4 regions of the Massilia sp. AB1 genome follow, and region 1 is predicted to be linked to each of the others. Evidence: predicted binding sites of a transcription regulator. Region 1 holds the regulator's gene; each other region holds the start of a gene.
What was found. Region 1 encodes sigma-54, which starts transcription at its own class of promoters, with help from an activator protein. Its sites were predicted from a motif close to TGGCANGNAANCTGCTTT; they were not measured.

Region 2: the regulator sigma-54 is predicted to act here: its motif matches at 2,119-2,136, upstream of J8847_RS22875 (choice-of-anchor E domain-containing protein).
Region 3: the regulator sigma-54 is predicted to act here: its motif matches at 2,007-2,024, upstream of J8847_RS24070 (pilin).
Region 4: the regulator sigma-54 is predicted to act here: its motif matches at 2,432-2,449, upstream of J8847_RS16730 (PEP-CTERM sorting domain-containing protein).

What each region holds. Positions count from the first base shown of each region.
Region 1 is NZ_JAGKSG010000010.1:51,156-54,880, forward strand. It holds gene lptB (LPS export ABC transporter ATP-binding protein) at 1-251, shown strand, start outside; gene J8847_RS08345 (RNA polymerase factor sigma-54) at 254-1,738, shown strand; gene hpf (ribosome hibernation-promoting factor, HPF/YfiA family) at 1,795-2,154, shown strand; gene J8847_RS08355 (MFS transporter) at 2,235-3,500, opposite strand; gene J8847_RS08360 (peptidase domain-containing ABC transporter) at 3,544-3,725, opposite strand, start outside.
Region 2 is NZ_JAGKSG010000071.1:11,898-15,622, forward strand. It holds gene J8847_RS22865 (hypothetical protein) at 1-89, opposite strand, end outside; gene J8847_RS22870 (hypothetical protein) at 289-528, shown strand; gene J8847_RS22875 (choice-of-anchor E domain-containing protein) at 910-2,031, opposite strand; gene J8847_RS22880 (LacI family DNA-binding transcriptional regulator) at 2,284-3,312, opposite strand; gene J8847_RS22885 (hypothetical protein) at 3,227-3,481, shown strand; partial or broken gene J8847_RS22890 (tetratricopeptide repeat protein) at 3,538-3,725, shown strand, end outside.
Region 3 is NZ_JAGKSG010000005.1:101,090-104,814, forward strand. It holds gene J8847_RS04855 (S9 family peptidase) at 1-1,348, shown strand, start outside; gene J8847_RS24070 (pilin) at 1,483-1,932, opposite strand; gene sucD (succinate--CoA ligase subunit alpha) at 2,252-3,133, opposite strand; gene sucC (ADP-forming succinate--CoA ligase subunit beta) at 3,152-3,725, opposite strand, start outside.
Region 4 is NZ_JAGKSG010000030.1:12,109-15,833, reverse strand. It holds gene J8847_RS16740 (TRAP transporter substrate-binding protein) at 1-111, opposite strand, end outside; gene lldD (FMN-dependent L-lactate dehydrogenase LldD) at 349-1,482, opposite strand; gene J8847_RS16730 (PEP-CTERM sorting domain-containing protein) at 1,715-2,392, opposite strand; gene J8847_RS16725 (methyltransferase domain-containing protein) at 2,651-3,725, shown strand, end outside.

The sequences.
Region 1 (3,725 bases):
TGCTGCTCGACGAGCCCTTCGCCGGCGTGGATCCGATCGCGGTGATCGAGATCCAGCGCATCGTGCGCTTCCTGAAGGAGCGCAAGATCGGCGTGCTCATCACCGACCACAATGTCCGCGAGACGCTCGGCATCTGCGACCGCGCCTACATCATCAACCAGGGCGCGGTGCTGGCCTCGGGCCGGCCGGATGATATTATCGCCAACGAATCCGTGCGCCGCGTCTATCTGGGTGAACACTTCCGCATGTAGACATGAAACAGTCCCTGCAACTCCGCACATCGCAGCATCTTGCACTGACGCCGCAACTCCAGCAGTCGATCCGGCTGCTGCAGCTGTCCACGCTCGAGCTGCACCAGGAGATCGAGCAGATCCTGTCCGACAATCCCCTGCTCGAGCGGCTCGACGACCCGCTCGACCGTTCGGTGCGCCTGCTGGCCGACGGCGCCATCAATAACGCGCCCGCCACTGGCGAAGCGCCCGCCGCTCCCGCGCAGGAAGGCGAGGGCGCGTCGGAGGCCTCCGCCGCCTCGGGCGAGAACGGCGAAGGCTTCGAAGGCGGCGACGGCGAGCGCGACGCGCCGGACGCCGACTGGGGTTCGGGCGGCGGCGCGGGCGGGGGCGAGGACGAAGACGGCCGCCCGCAGCTGGAAGCAAGTTCCGTCACCTTGCGCGAGCACCTGATGGAGCAGATCCGTGTCACCGGCTGTTCCGCGCGCGACCGCGCGCTGGCCGAGCTGGTCATCGACGCGCTGGACGACAACGGCTACCTGGAAGAACCGCTGGACGAGATCCATGCGCGCCTGCCGGAAGAGCTCGAGATCGAGATGGACGAGCTGCGCTGCGCGCTGGCGCTGGTGCAGAGCCTGGACCCGGTGGGCGTGGGCGCGCGCAGCGCGGGCGAATGCCTGGCGCTGCAGATCCGCCGCATGCAGGGCGTGCCCCTGGTGACGCGCCGCCTGGCGCTGAAGATCGTCGAAGGCTACCTGAGCTGGTTCGCCCAGCGCGAGTACAGCAAGCTCAAGAAGGCGCTGGATTGCGACGACGAAGACTTGCGCGAGGTGCAAGCCGTGGTGCGCCAGTGCAATCCTCATCCGGGCGCGGCCTTCGCCTCGAACGTGTCAGACTACGTGGTACCGGATGTGATCGTGCGCCGCGCCAAGAACGGCTGGGCCGTGATGCTGAACCCGGACGTGATGCCGCGCCTGCGGGTGAACAGCCTGTATGCGTCGCTGATGAAGCAGGGCAAGTGCGAAGGGCAGATGAACGCCCAGCTGCAGGAAGCGAAATGGCTGATCAAGAATATGCGTCAGCGTTTCGATACGATTTTGCGTGTGGCAGAGGCGATTGTGGAGCGCCAGAAGAACTTTTTCTCCCACGGCGCGGTTGCGATGCGTCCCCTTGTTTTACGTGAGATTGCTGATACACTAGGCCTACACGAAAGCACAATTTCTCGTGTTACAACGCAGAAGTACATGCTGACCCCGCACGGCATGTTCGAGTTGAAATACTTCTTCGGAAGCCACGTCGCCACCGAAGCGGGGGGAGAAGCCTCCTCGACGGCGATCCGCGCTCTCATTGCGCAATTGACAGGAGCAGAAGACCCTAAGAATCCTTTATCCGATAGCAAGATCGCGGAGATGCTCGGGGAACAAGGCATGGTCATTGCGCGCAGGACGGTCGCCAAATACCGAGAAGCGCTCAAGATCCCTCCCGTCAGCCTCCGCAAAGCCTTGTAACAGCGCTGCCCACTCCTGCCTTGCGCCTGGGCGGCGCGCTTTTCAAAGGAGTGTGTATGAACCTCACAATCAGTGGCCACCATCTCGAAGTGACTCCCGCTATCCGTGAATACGTTCAGAATAAGCTCGAGCGCATCATCAGGCATTTCGATCAAGTGATCGATACCCATGTCTTCCTCGCCGTCGACAACCTCACTGAAAAAGAAAAAAGGCAAAAAGCGGAGATTAACGTCCAGGTGTCCGGAAAGACCCTGCACGTGGCGAGTGTCGCCCAAGACCTGTATGCCGCGATCGACACGCTGATGGACAAGCTGGATCGGCAGGTTCTGAAACACAAGCAGATGTTGAAAGACCATAACCACCAGGCGATCAAACGCCTGCCGGATCAAGGCAGCGAAGAAGCCGCTGCGGCCTGACCGGCAGCAGGGCATACCAGCTAAGGGCGTCTGAGGGGGCGCCCTTTTTGCATCCAGCCTTTCCTTTCCCGCATTCCTCCCTAGCGAGCGGCGACGCTCCCGAGCTGCCTGGGCGCAGCGCCCGGGTCGGCTACCAATGTCCACAGGAAACAAGAGATCAGCAGGGCCGTGCCGGAGATCAGGAACAATGTGTGGGCGCCGGCGCCTTTCGCGAGAAGAAAGCCGACCTGGGTGGTGGCCAGCTGCGGGATCACGACCGACAGGTTGAAGATGCCCATGAAGAAGCCCATGCGCTGGCGGTCGATTTTTTCGCTCATGATGGCGAACGGCAGGCTGATGACGGCGCCCCAGCCGATGCCGGCGACCGCCATCAGCACGTACAGCGAGGCCTGGCTGCGCGCGAACAAGGCGATGGCGAGACAGGCGCCGGCCATGAGGGCCAGGCAGGCGGCATGCACCCTGACACGCCCGAACCTGCCCGATGCGCGCGGGAGCGCCAGCGCCGGCACGATGAAGCCGACGACGTTCATGATGGCGAAGGAGACGGCGACGACCTTCCCGGATGCGGCCGCTCCCGCGGCGGCCGCGGGAACGAGATAGGCCTGCACGAAGGCGATCAGGTAGACGAAGATCGCCTGGATTCCGAACCACGCGAACCCATGGGCGATCCAGATCTTCCATAGTTCCGGCCACTCGGTGCCGGTGGAGACGCTCGCATGCGCTGTTTCCGTTTTCGCGAGCACAGGCGCTTCCTTCACGAACAGCGTGGCGCAGGCGAACACCAGGACGATCAGGCAGCCGGCCTGGATCAGCGTCTCGTTGCCGATGAAAGCGCCGATCAGGTAGGCGACCACTCCCCAGAATCCCGACATGGCCTGCATCCACGAGAATCCCCGGGTCCGGGATTCGCCCTCCGGCGTCAGGTCCGCGATCAGGGCGCGCGCCGGATTCAGGCCGATATTGATGGACAAGTCGAGCGCCAGGGCGACGGCGCCGGCGACGATCACCAGGTCGGCGATGCCCAGGGCGCCGGCCAGCTTGTCGATCTTCGTCAGCAGATAGAGCGAGAGGGAGGAGGTGATGCCGGCGAGCAGGATGAACGGACGGCGGCGTCCGCCCCACAGCCAGGTCCTGTCGCTGGACAAGCCGACCAGCACCTGCCCGAGCATGCCGGCTACGGGGCCGGCGGCCCAGACGATCCCGATCTCGTGGATGGCGAGGTGGTATCTGGTGCTGAGCAGCCAGCTGAGCGCCGAGATCTGGACGCACAAGGCGAAACCCATGGCGGTGGCGGGCAGGCTGTTGAGGACGAGGCTGGCCTTCGAGGCAGGGGAGGGCTTGTTCATGCGAGGGGAGTCTTGAAAGTCTGTCTTGCGCAGGCCATGCGGCCTACGACACGGCTTGCGCTTCTTCGATGCGGCGGCCAGGATCGACCGATTGCATCATCTCGATCACAGCGCCGTCCTTGATCTTGATGATGCGCTGCGCGCCCTTGATCGTCTCCGGGCGGTGCGCGATGATCATGCGCGTCACGTCCATGCGCTTGAGCGCTTCCGTGATCAGCTTTTCGT
Region 2 (3,725 bases), on a different contig from region 1:
TTCTTCAGGAAGTCGCCGAAGGACTGCGCCTGGGCGTTGAGCGACAGGCAGGCGCCGGTCAGCAGGAGGATGCGTTGGATGGTGTTCATGGAGGCCCCGGAATTGGTGAAGACGGCCGCGCAGGAAGGGTCTGGTTTCCTGCGCCCACCGGCAAAACCGCAGTCTAGAGCGGACGCCGGCCGCAGTCTCACATCACCGATGGGGGGAATTTCAACAAAAGCGTGGTTTTGTGCAACCTTTTGAGCCACTCAGCCGTGGTAGGCTACGTCTTTCGCCCGGAGGAGACGAATGGGATCCAAATTGGAAAGTCAGTGGTGGTACGGCGGTCTGGTGACCGTTCTGGCCGTACTATCGACGCGGCTCGTGTTCGAGTCGGCGGGACTGCCTTTGCCGGAGAACCTGGCCCAATGGATCCTGTGCGCCTTCTGCTTTTCCTGCATGTGGCGCTGCTTTTCCTTCCTGGGCTATCTGAGCGTCCTGCTCATCGCCCCCGCTTCCAGGCTCCTGGAACAGACCCTTCCGCGCTGAATTCAGGCAGCCGTACTCGCCAGGATACGCGCGACCAGGGTATCCGGATCGTCGCGCACATTGAAGGCTTATCCAGCGCCGCCCGCTTGGCGCCTGCTGCGCTCTTGCCGCAGCTGCCAACGCCCATGATGCCCATACAGGCGAAAGCGCCCATCTGGACGAGCAGAATGAAGCGCCTGCCATGTAATGCCGTTCAGTTAGCAGAAAAACCGTCGCTCCGGCGAAGGCCGGAGCCCAAGTTAAGCGCTTCGATAGCTCACGCAGAACTTGGGTTCCGGCCTTCGCCGGAACGACGTTCATACGCTAACTGAACGGTATTAGCGCCTGCCATGTGCTTTTGTAAAGCACATGGCAGGCGCAGGGATGATCGCGCAGTGGTGTTCAGGCCTTGCGCTTGCGGCGCAGGCCGAGCGCGGCGGCCCCCATGCCCAGCAGCATCAACGAACCTGGCTCCGGCACCTCGGCCGGGTCGGCCGGACGCTCGACCACGCTGCCCTTCAGGTTCAAGGTCAGCTTGTAGCCGGAACCCAGCGTGCTCGCTGCATAGCTGCCTTCGGGCGCGGCGTCGGCGAAGATGAACTCGTACATCGCGCCAAAAGATCCCACCTTGTCCGTCAGGAAGCTGGCCGCATAGTGCTTGCTCGTGCCCGCCGCCAGGGTGCCGACGCTGGCGACATTGGTCGTGAACTGATCGTCGGGATCACCGGTTTCGGCGATGCCGGTCATGTTCATGCCGACGCGCTCGCCCGCCAGGTTGTGGAAGAAGAACACCAGGTCGGCCACGCTGTCGCCCTGGAAGACCGAGCCGAAATCCAGGGTCATCGTCTTGCTGCCCCAGGGATCGAAGGACTGTTCCGCGTGCAGCAGGTAGCTGTAGTTGGCGGTAAGCGAGCCGAACCAGTCGAGGGTCGAGTTCGTGCTGGCCTGGCTGTTGAAGCCGTTCAGGGTGGTCTCGGCCTTCAGCGAAGTCGCCGTGTGGTTCACGTCGACCGTGCCCGCCCCGACGTAATCATTCAGGCTGGCCGATTCGATGGTCAGGTTGTGATTGAGCGGGGTCGAGGTGGCGCCGTTGTTGCAGCCTTCCTTGGGCTTGCCGCCGCAGGTGTCGGTCGCCGACAGGTTGGCGGCGGCGCCGGATACCCCGGTCGGCACCGTCAGCTTGATCGCGCTGCTGCCCGTACCGGAAGCATTGGCATTGCCCCCGTTGCTGCCTGCATTGGTCGCGGGTGCGGTCACGCTGCTGGTCTGCTTGTAGGTCGAGCTCAGTCCAATGTTGACGCCGGTCAGCACACCGGTGCTGCTGTTGAATTGCCCGAGCTTGGTCGTACCCAGGTTGACGTTGGTCTGTTCGACGGCGCCATCGGATGCCGACTTGTTGGCGCCCAGGGTATCGGTGACCGAACGATTCAGCGTGAACGTGTTGCTCGAGCTCGTGATGAGGGTGGCGTGGGCGAGCGTAGGCATGGCCACGGCACCGATGGCCGATAGCATGGCCAGGTGCATGGTTCTCTTTAGCATTTTCATCCCTTGTTGTCAGATCCCAGTCGTCTCATGGGCCGACGGCCCGCGATCGCTGGAACTGCGCGTCTTTACGCAAGGAGCATGCCAAGTTGGCCAAGCCTTTGATAACGCTAACTTTTTTGATTTATGCGGAGCGGGTTGACAAGGAGGCTTGTAAAATTTACCGACAGTTACGATTTATTTCTAACAAGCAAGTACCAGAGGCCGGCAGTCCGGGTTGCGCCGGCATCGGCATCAGGTGCTTTCGCGCTGGCGCAAGGTGAAGCCGAGGTCGATGCGCTTCTGTTCCGGCGCCTTGCCCGCGATGACCTGCAGCAGCAGGCTGGCGGCTTCGAAGCCGATGCGGTAGCGCGGCGTATCGATCGTGGTCAGCGAAGGCACCATCAGTTCCGACGCCGGCAAGTCGTTGAAGCCGCAGATCGCCACCCTTTCCGGCACCGGGATGCCGCGCCGCTGGCAGTAGTAGATGGCGCCGTGGGCCAGGTCGTCGTTGCAGAAGAAGACCGCATCGCAGTCGGGCGCCGTGGCCAGCATCTGCTCCATCAGTTCGGCGCCGAGCGCGATGGTGGATGGCGCCGGCACCATGATCTCCAGGCGCGGATCGGCCAGCCCGGCCTCCTGCATCGCCTGGCGGTAGCCGTCGGCGCGGCGCAGGGTGCGCTCGTCGAGCTGGGCGCCGACGAAGGCGATGCGGCGGTAGCCCTTCCCGATCAGGTGGCGCGTCATCTCCATGCCGGCATCGTGCTGCGAGAAGCCCACCGACAAGGCGTCCGGGCCGCTGGCCAGGTCCATCATCGACACCACCGGCACGCGCGAGCTGGCCAGCATCTGCGCCACCGGCGGGCTGTGCGTGATGCTGGTCAGCAGGATGCCGTCCGGATTCGACTGCAGGTAGACGCGCAGGAGCTTCTCTTCCTCGGCGTCCGAATAATGGGTATTGCCGATCAGGAGCTGGTAGCGGCTGGGCCCGACCGCTTCATGGATGCCGTCCAGGACCGCCGGGAACACGGCATTCGACAGCGAGGGCACCAGCACCACGATCACATTCGATTGCGCCGAGGCCAGGGCGCGCGCAGCCCGGTTGGGCACGTAGCCCAGTTCGCCGACCGCGTGCTCGACCTTGGCGCGGGTCGCTTCCGACACCAGCTGCGGCTGGCTGAGCGCGCGCGAAGCGGTCATGATCGATACCCCCGCCAGTGCCGCTACCTGTTCAAGCGTGGTACGCCCCGTGCCTCTTGCTTTTCCGCCGCTGCTTCTGCTCATCTTCTTCCTGTTTCTCGTTCTTATCGTTATCTGGTTCCGGCGCATCCAGCGTGCCGCCTGCTTTCCAGAACACCGGATTGCGCCACGTTTTGGCTTGGCTTGTCAATATCTGGTGGGTGAGATGCCGTTTTCTGACGCGCGTGCGGCGCGGAATGCGTGCTGCGCTTGACGCTCCCCGCGCCCCTGGGGCAGAGTGCCTGCATTGACAAGAAGCACCTACTCTACATGCCCGCCGACTACCAGCAGCCTCCCGCCGACATCCAGCCCGCCGCACCATCCCCTTCCTTCGACGAGCAGTACAAGCAAGCGCGCGATCTCGCCAACAGCGGCCAGCCGGCCCTGGCGCTGGCGGCCTACGACGCGCTGCTGGCGCGCTCGCCCGGCAATGCCGACGTGCTGCTGGGACGCGGCAT
Region 3 (3,725 bases), on a different contig from region 1:
CCCGGACGGCAAGACCGTGGTGTTCTCGGTGCGCGTCGCCGGCAAGACCGAAGCCTGGTCGACCAACTTCGACCTGTACACCGTCCCGGCCGCGGGCGGCGGCGCACCGCGCAACCTGACGGCGGACAATCCGGCCTGGGACACCAAGGGCGTGTTCTCGCCTGACGGCCGCACCCTGGCCTACCTGGCGATGGCGCGTCCCGGCTTCGAGGCCGACCGCTTCCAGATCATGCTGATGGACGTGGCCAGCGGCCAGAAGCGTCCGCTGGCGGCCGACTGGGACCGCTCGGCCGGCAACCTGCAGTGGAGCGCGGATGGAAAGGCCCTGATCGTCGACGCGGAAGACGTCGGCCAGCACCGCCTGTTCTCGATCGACGTCGCCAGCGGCAAGGTGGCGGCGCTGACCGGCAAGGGCGCGATCGGCGCCTTCGACACGCGCGGCGAGACGGTGGCCTACACGCTGGCGAACCTGGCCTCGGGCGCGCAGCTGTACACCATGAAGCTGGGCGGGCAGCCGAAGCAGCTGACGGAGGTGAACAGCGAGCGCCTGAAGGACGTGCGCTGGGGCGAGTACGAGCAGTTCTCGTTCACGGGCGCCAATGGCGACACCGTCTACGGCCACGTGATGAAACCGTGGAACGCGGAACCGGGCAAGAAGTATCCGGTGGCCTTCCTGGTGCACGGCGGCCCGCAGGGCAGTTTCGGCAACGGCTGGAGCTACCGCTGGAATCCGCAGGTGTATGCGGGCGCGGGCTATGCGACCGTGTTCATCGACTTCCACGGTTCGACCGGCTACGGCCAGAAGTTCACGGACTCGATCAGCAACGACTGGGGCGGCAAGCCGCTGGTGGATCTGCAGAAGGGCCTGGAGGCGGCGGTGCAGAAATTCCCGTGGCTGGACCGCGAACGCAGCTGCGCGCTGGGCGCGTCCTACGGCGGCTACATGATGAACTGGATCGCGGGGAACTGGGCAGACGGCTTCCGCTGCATCGTCAACCACGACGGCGTGTTCGATACGCGCGGCATGGCGTATTCGACCGAGGAGCAGTGGTTCACCGACTGGGAGAGCGGCGGCCCCTACTTCCAGGTGCCGGAGAACCACGAGCGCTTCAACCCGGTGCACCACGTGAACAAGTGGAAGACGCCGATGCTGGTGATCCAGGGCGACCTGGACTTCCGCATCCCGACGGCGCAGGCCTTGTCGACCTTCACGGCGCTGCAGCGCAAGGGCATCGAGAGCAAGCTGCTGGTGTTCCCGGACGAGAACCACTGGGTGCTGAAGCCGGCGAACTCGGTGCAATGGCATCACACCGTGATCGACTGGCTGGACAGCCATATCAAGCAGTGAGCGAACTTGGAAGCTCGCTGTAGAGCCTGCTAAACAAGAACAAACGGCTCGATCACTAATGTGATCGAGCCGTTTTGGCAACCGGTACTTCCTGGACCGCTCGCTTGAGCGGTCCGGTCGGTTCAGTTAGCTAATTAGACCTTCGGAACGAACTTCTCAGGAACGTCGGTCGACGCGTCGAGGGTCGTGGTGCACTGTGCGCCTTGGACGCAGGTGATCAGGTACACAACCGATTTGCCGTCCACGTCTTCGTTGTTGGTGCCTTGCATGACGACGCTGACGGTGCCGGTGGTGGCGCTGGTGCCAGCGGCGGTGACCGAAGTCACATACTTGCTGGTGATGGTGGCAGCATCAGGCAGGCCGAAGTCTGCTTGCGCGGTGCTATCCGACAGGTTGCCTTCGTTGAAGGCTTGTGCAACGGCCAGACGTGCAGGAGCCGAGACCGAGGCTGCTTCGCTGACTTTCGCCTTCATCGTGTAGTCGCTGTAGGCCGGGATTGCCACAGCAGCCAGGATGCCGATAATTGCAACGACGATCATCAGTTCGATCAGGGTGAAGCCGCCTTGGGCTTTCTTGGTTTGCATTTGCTTGAAGTTCATTTTCATCTCCGGTGTGTGGGGTCAGGAATCTTGTGCTGCGTTGTTGCCGCACTCATCTATATGCAATCCGTATGCCAGGCTGGAAATGGTCGATTTTATTAGTGCGAAGTTAATAAAACCCTGTGCCAGGACAAGAATTGTCGTGTTAGGTGACAAAAAATGTCAGTTCCTTGTGGCAATTTTTGTCTAGGGGACGGTTTTTGGTGTTGGGGCTGGCACGAATCGGACAAAACGTGCGCGAGGAGCGAAAAAAAACGGGGAGCTTGCGCTCCCCGTCCTTATGGTGCTTGCTTCGATCGCTGGATTACAGCATGGCCTTCAGCAGGCGCGCCATTTCCGACGGGTTCTTGGTGACCTTGATGCCGCAGGCTTCCATGATTTCCAGCTTGGCTTGCGCGGTGTCGGCGCCGCCCGAGATCAGCGCGCCGGCGTGGCCCATGCGCTTGCCCGGAGGCGCGGTGACGCCAGCGATGAAGCCGACGACCGGCTTCTTCATGTTGTCCTTGATCCAGTGAGCAGCGTTCGCCTCGTCCGGGCCGCCGATCTCGCCGATCATGATGACAGCGTCGGTATCCGGATCGTCGTTGAACATGCGCATCACGTCGATGTGCTTCAGACCGTTGATCGGGTCGCCGCCGATACCGACTGCCGACGACTGGCCCAGGCCCAGGGCGGTCAGCTGGCCGACTGCTTCATAGGTCAGGGTGCCCGAACGCGACACGACGCCGATACGGCCCTTCTTGTGGATGTGACCCGGCATGATGCCGATCTTGATCTCGTCCGGGGTGATCAGACCCGGGCAGTTCGGGCCCAGCAGCAGGGTCTTCGAACCGGCCTTGGCCATACGATCCTTGACTTCCATCATGTCGCGGACCGGGATGCCTTCGGTGATGCAGATCGCCAGGTCCAGCTCGGCTTCAACGGCTTCCCAGATGGCGGCGGCAGCGCCTGCCGGCGGAACATAGATGACCGACACGGTGGCGCCGGTTTCCGACTTGGCTTCCTTGACCGATGCGTAGATCGGGATGCCTTCGAAATCTTCGCCGGCTTTCTTCGGGTTCACGCCGGCCACGAAGGCTTCACGGCCGTTCGCGTAGTCGCGGCACATGCGGGTGTGGAACTGGCCGGTCTTGCCGGTGATACCTTGGGTGATGACTTTGGTGTCTTTGTTAATCAGAATCGACATTTTGTTTTCCTTCGCGAATTAGGCTTGACCGGCGGCAGCGGCAACGACCTGCTTCGCTGCATCTTCCATGGTGTCTGCGGAAATGATCGGCAGGCCCGAATCAGCCAGCATCTTCTTGCCCAGGTCTTCGTTGGTGCCCTTCATGCGGACGACCAGCGGCACTTGCAGCGACACAGCCTTCGATGCGGTGATCACGCCTTCGGCGATCACGTCGCAGCGCATGATGCCGCCGAAGATGTTGACCAGGATGGCCTTGAGGCCCGGGTTCTTCAGCATGATCTTGAATGCTTCGGTGACCTTCTCGGCGGTTGCACCGCCGCCGACGTCCAGGAAGTTGGCCGGCTCGCCGCCGAACAGCTTGATGGTGTCCATGGTGGCCATGGCCAGGCCGGCGCCGTTCACCAGGCAGCCGATGTTGCCGTCGAGCGAGATGTAAGCCAGGTCGAACTTCGATGCTTCGACTTCAGCCGGATCTTCTTCGTCCAGGTCGCGGTAGGCGACGATTTCCGGGTGACGGAACAGGGCGTTCGAGTCGAAGTTGAACTTGGCGTCCAAGGCGATGACCTTGCCCGAGCCGGTCAGGATCAGCGGG
Region 4 (3,725 bases), on a different contig from region 1:
TGCGATACTCGGGAACGCCAACGCGCCTGCGGCGGTGCCGGCGGCTGCGGTTCCCAGGAACTTCCTGCGGTTCGGTACTGCTTCCTTCAAATCTTTGTCGCCCTTCTTCATCGTATGTCTCCTGTCTAGTTATTGATTACGGACTGATACATGAAATGCACGGACTGAATCTGAATCGATGACACGCACAACGCTTGGCTCTGGGGACTCCTCCTTAATTAAATACTTTGAAACTATTTCTAGAATTCACGCGTTTCCTTACAGATTCCTTACTGCAAGGCTTGTTTCGATGTTACCGCTTTGTTGCAATAAGAGCTAGTTCCCTGGTATGCATGTTGGTTAGCCGCCTCATCGGGCCAGCAAGTGGGGTCCAATTTCCGCCACCGACTTCACGCCGGTGAGGACCATGTTGGTGCGCAAGTCCTTTTCCATGATGGCCAGCAGCTTCTCGACGCCGGCCTGGCCCTGCACCGCCAGGGCGTAGACGAAGGCGCGGCCGAGCAGCACGCCGTCGGCACCCAGGGCCAGCATGCGGAACACGTCGGTGCCGGTGCGCACGCCGCCATCGGCGAAGATGGTCATCTGCCCTTTCACCGCTTCGGCGATCGCCGGCAGCGCCTGGGCGCTGGACATGGCGCCGTCCAGCTGGCGGCCGCCGTGGTTCGAAACTACGATGCCGTCGGCCCCGAGCTTCAGCGCGTCGCGCGCGTCGTCCGGGTCGAGGATGCCCTTGATGATCAGCTTGCCCTGCCACTCGTCGCGGATCCACTGCAGGTCTTGCCAGGCGATGCCGGGGTCGAAGTTCTCGCCCAGCCAGCCGATGTAGTCGGCCAGGCCGGTGGCGTGACCGCGGTAGGTGGAGATGTTGCCGAGATCGTGGGGACGGCCGTGCAGGCCGACGTCCCAGGCCCAGCGCGGGTGCAGCATCGCCTGCAGCACGCGGCGCCAGGGGCCGTCGGGGCCGCTCATCCCGCTGTGGAGGTCGCGGTAGCGGTTGCCGGGGACGGGCATGTCGACCGTGAAGACCAGGTTGCGCGCGCCCAGCTCCCAGGCACGGCGCATCACGTCGCGCATGAAGGCGCGGTCTTTCAGGACGTAGAGCTGGAACCAGATTGGTTTGGAGGCCTGGGCGGCGACTTCGGACAGGGAGCAGACCGAGACGGTGGACTGGATGAAGGGGATGTGGCGGTGGCAGGCGGCGCGGACTGCCTGCACCTCGCCGCGGCGGGCATACATGCCGGCCAGGCCGACCGGGGCCAGCGCGATCGGGAGCTTGTAGCGCTCGCCGAACCATTCGGCGCTGACGTCTAATTGGTCGGAGCCGCGCAGGACGCGCTGGCGCAGCCTGACCGCCTGCAAGTCGTCCACGTTGGCGCGCAGGGTTTGTTCAGCGCCCGCGCCACCATCGAGATAATGGAACAGGAAGGGAGGCAGCTTACGTCGGGCTGCTTCGCGAAAATCCGTGGCGGAGGAGATGATCATGGCCTGGCGCTCGGTTGAAGTCTGGTTGGCATCGAAGTGCAATGACTGCCGCAAGCCGTGCTTGCACGCATTGCATAGTTTGCCTTATTTCTTCAAACCAAACTAAATGATTCTTGCCTTTCGCTCTCTCATCCGCCCTGATGGCATCCCGCTCTCCGCGCCATCGTGCAGCAAATCCCTACCGCGGGCCAAAAAGAAAGAGGCACGTTTTAGCGAGCCTCTTGATGCCGAATTAAGCGTTCTTTGCAGCGCGCGATTTACGCCGTGCTGCCGCCAAGGCAAAAACACCTAGGCCGATGAGACCGAGGGATGCGGGCTCCGGCACTTCAGTTCGGATCTCGTCGCGCGTGAAGACGACGCGAACCCAATCGGTGCCACTATAAATACCCGTGTTATTGCCGCTGCGCCATCCGTTAAACACATAATTGGGCGCGGTGAGATGATTTTGCTCCCAGTACGAAATCGAATTGCTGGTGTGCCAGCTCATGCGATCGCGTTCACCCATCGCGCACACGTCCGCACTATTTTGGCAAATGATGTCATCGGCGCCGGCAAATCCCATGGAGTAGCCGTTGTAGTACCAACCCACGTTATTCGATTTGTTCGTGGTGTTTATAGAGGTATAGGTGGTCACCGTCGCATATTGGTCTGCTGCCAAGACGTCAATCGTGGTGGAGCCACGCCGCATTGCACCCAGCATGACGTACTTCTGGTGACCGGCAAATAGGTCGGCAACGGAAAGGCCGCCGCCATAATCGCTCGTGCTGATGAGTTTCCACCCCCAATCATCCGTTACCGTCGAGAACGCGACGTCGTTGTGTACGCCTGAAGGGATGAGAGCGGCAGAAGCCGTACTGGCGAAAGCACTGAGTGCAAGTGCAGCCAAAGAGTAAGCAAGTTGGGTTTTCATATTTCTTTCAGGAAATTATAGTGAACTTACTGGCACTATTAAGCAATCTTTATGCCAAATCTGCAATTCCTTGAAAAACATGAAAAATTTCTTGGAGCAACTTTACTGTTGTAAAGATTATCGACAGGAAATGTAAATTTCCTTTCGTAGAAATTAAAGATAGGACAGCCTCATCACGATTGCAAAGCGAATCGATTGCCCTACGGCAGCATAGTTCGGCTTACAATTGATGAGTCGACAAAACAAACCGAAGGTCACGTGCAGACCATTCCTCACTACGATCAGAACGCCGAGCAGCTTGTCTCCCAGTACGAATCGCTGACATTCGAAGATGTGCACCCTACCCTGCTGGATCTGCTGCCAGTCTCCGGCGCGACGATTCTGGACGTCGGCGCCGGCTCTGGACGGGACGCCGCTTGGTTTGCGGGCAAGGGATACGATGTTGTCGCCGTTGAGCCCTCGGAGGCGATGCGCACCCTCGCGCGCCAGTGCCATCCTTCGCCACGTATTCACTGGTTGGCTGACAGCCTGCCAAACCTGGCACAGGTACGCCGGCTGGGCCTTACATTCGATCTGATCCTGCTCTCGGCAGTCTGGATGCACGTGCCGCCTACTTCACGCCAACGTGCCCTACGAAAGCTGGCAACGCTGCTGTCGCCGAATGGACGAATCGCCATCAGCCTTCGAATTGGTCCGCCCGATACCGATCGCGCCATGTACGAGGTGACGCTGCCAGAGCTGACGGCGATGGCCCAGCAGTTCGGCCTCAGGCAGGTTCGCACCGACGACAGCCCGGACAGGCTGGGCCGGACCGGTATTTCATGGACGACTGTGGTTCTTGGGCTACCCGATGATGGCTTGGGCGCGCTTCCGCTGCTACGCCACTTGATCCTTACGGACGGGAAGTCATCGACCTACAAGATTGCGCTCCTACGCATCCTGGCCAGGATCGCCGATACCGCGGCAGGCGCAGCACGCCATGAGCCGGAATCCGTCGTCCTGCCAATGGGCCTGGTGGCACTCTTCTGGCTACGCATGTACAAGCCGCTCATCGAAGGCGGTCTTCCCCAGATGCCGTCTAACCGCGCTGGAAATGCCCCCGGCTTCGTGACCAACAACTTCACGGCCTTGCGCTTAATTCGACCGATCGACCTTCGTGCAGGGATGGAGTTCTACGATGACACGGCGCGCCACCTTCACGGCAGCCTGTGGGAGATATCCAGGCTGATCCGCGAAATGCCAGTCAAGTACCTGCGTTGGCCAGCAAGCGAAGAGAACATCTTCCACATCAAGCACCAGCGCCGCACATCGACACCGTCAAGCCTGCGGATCG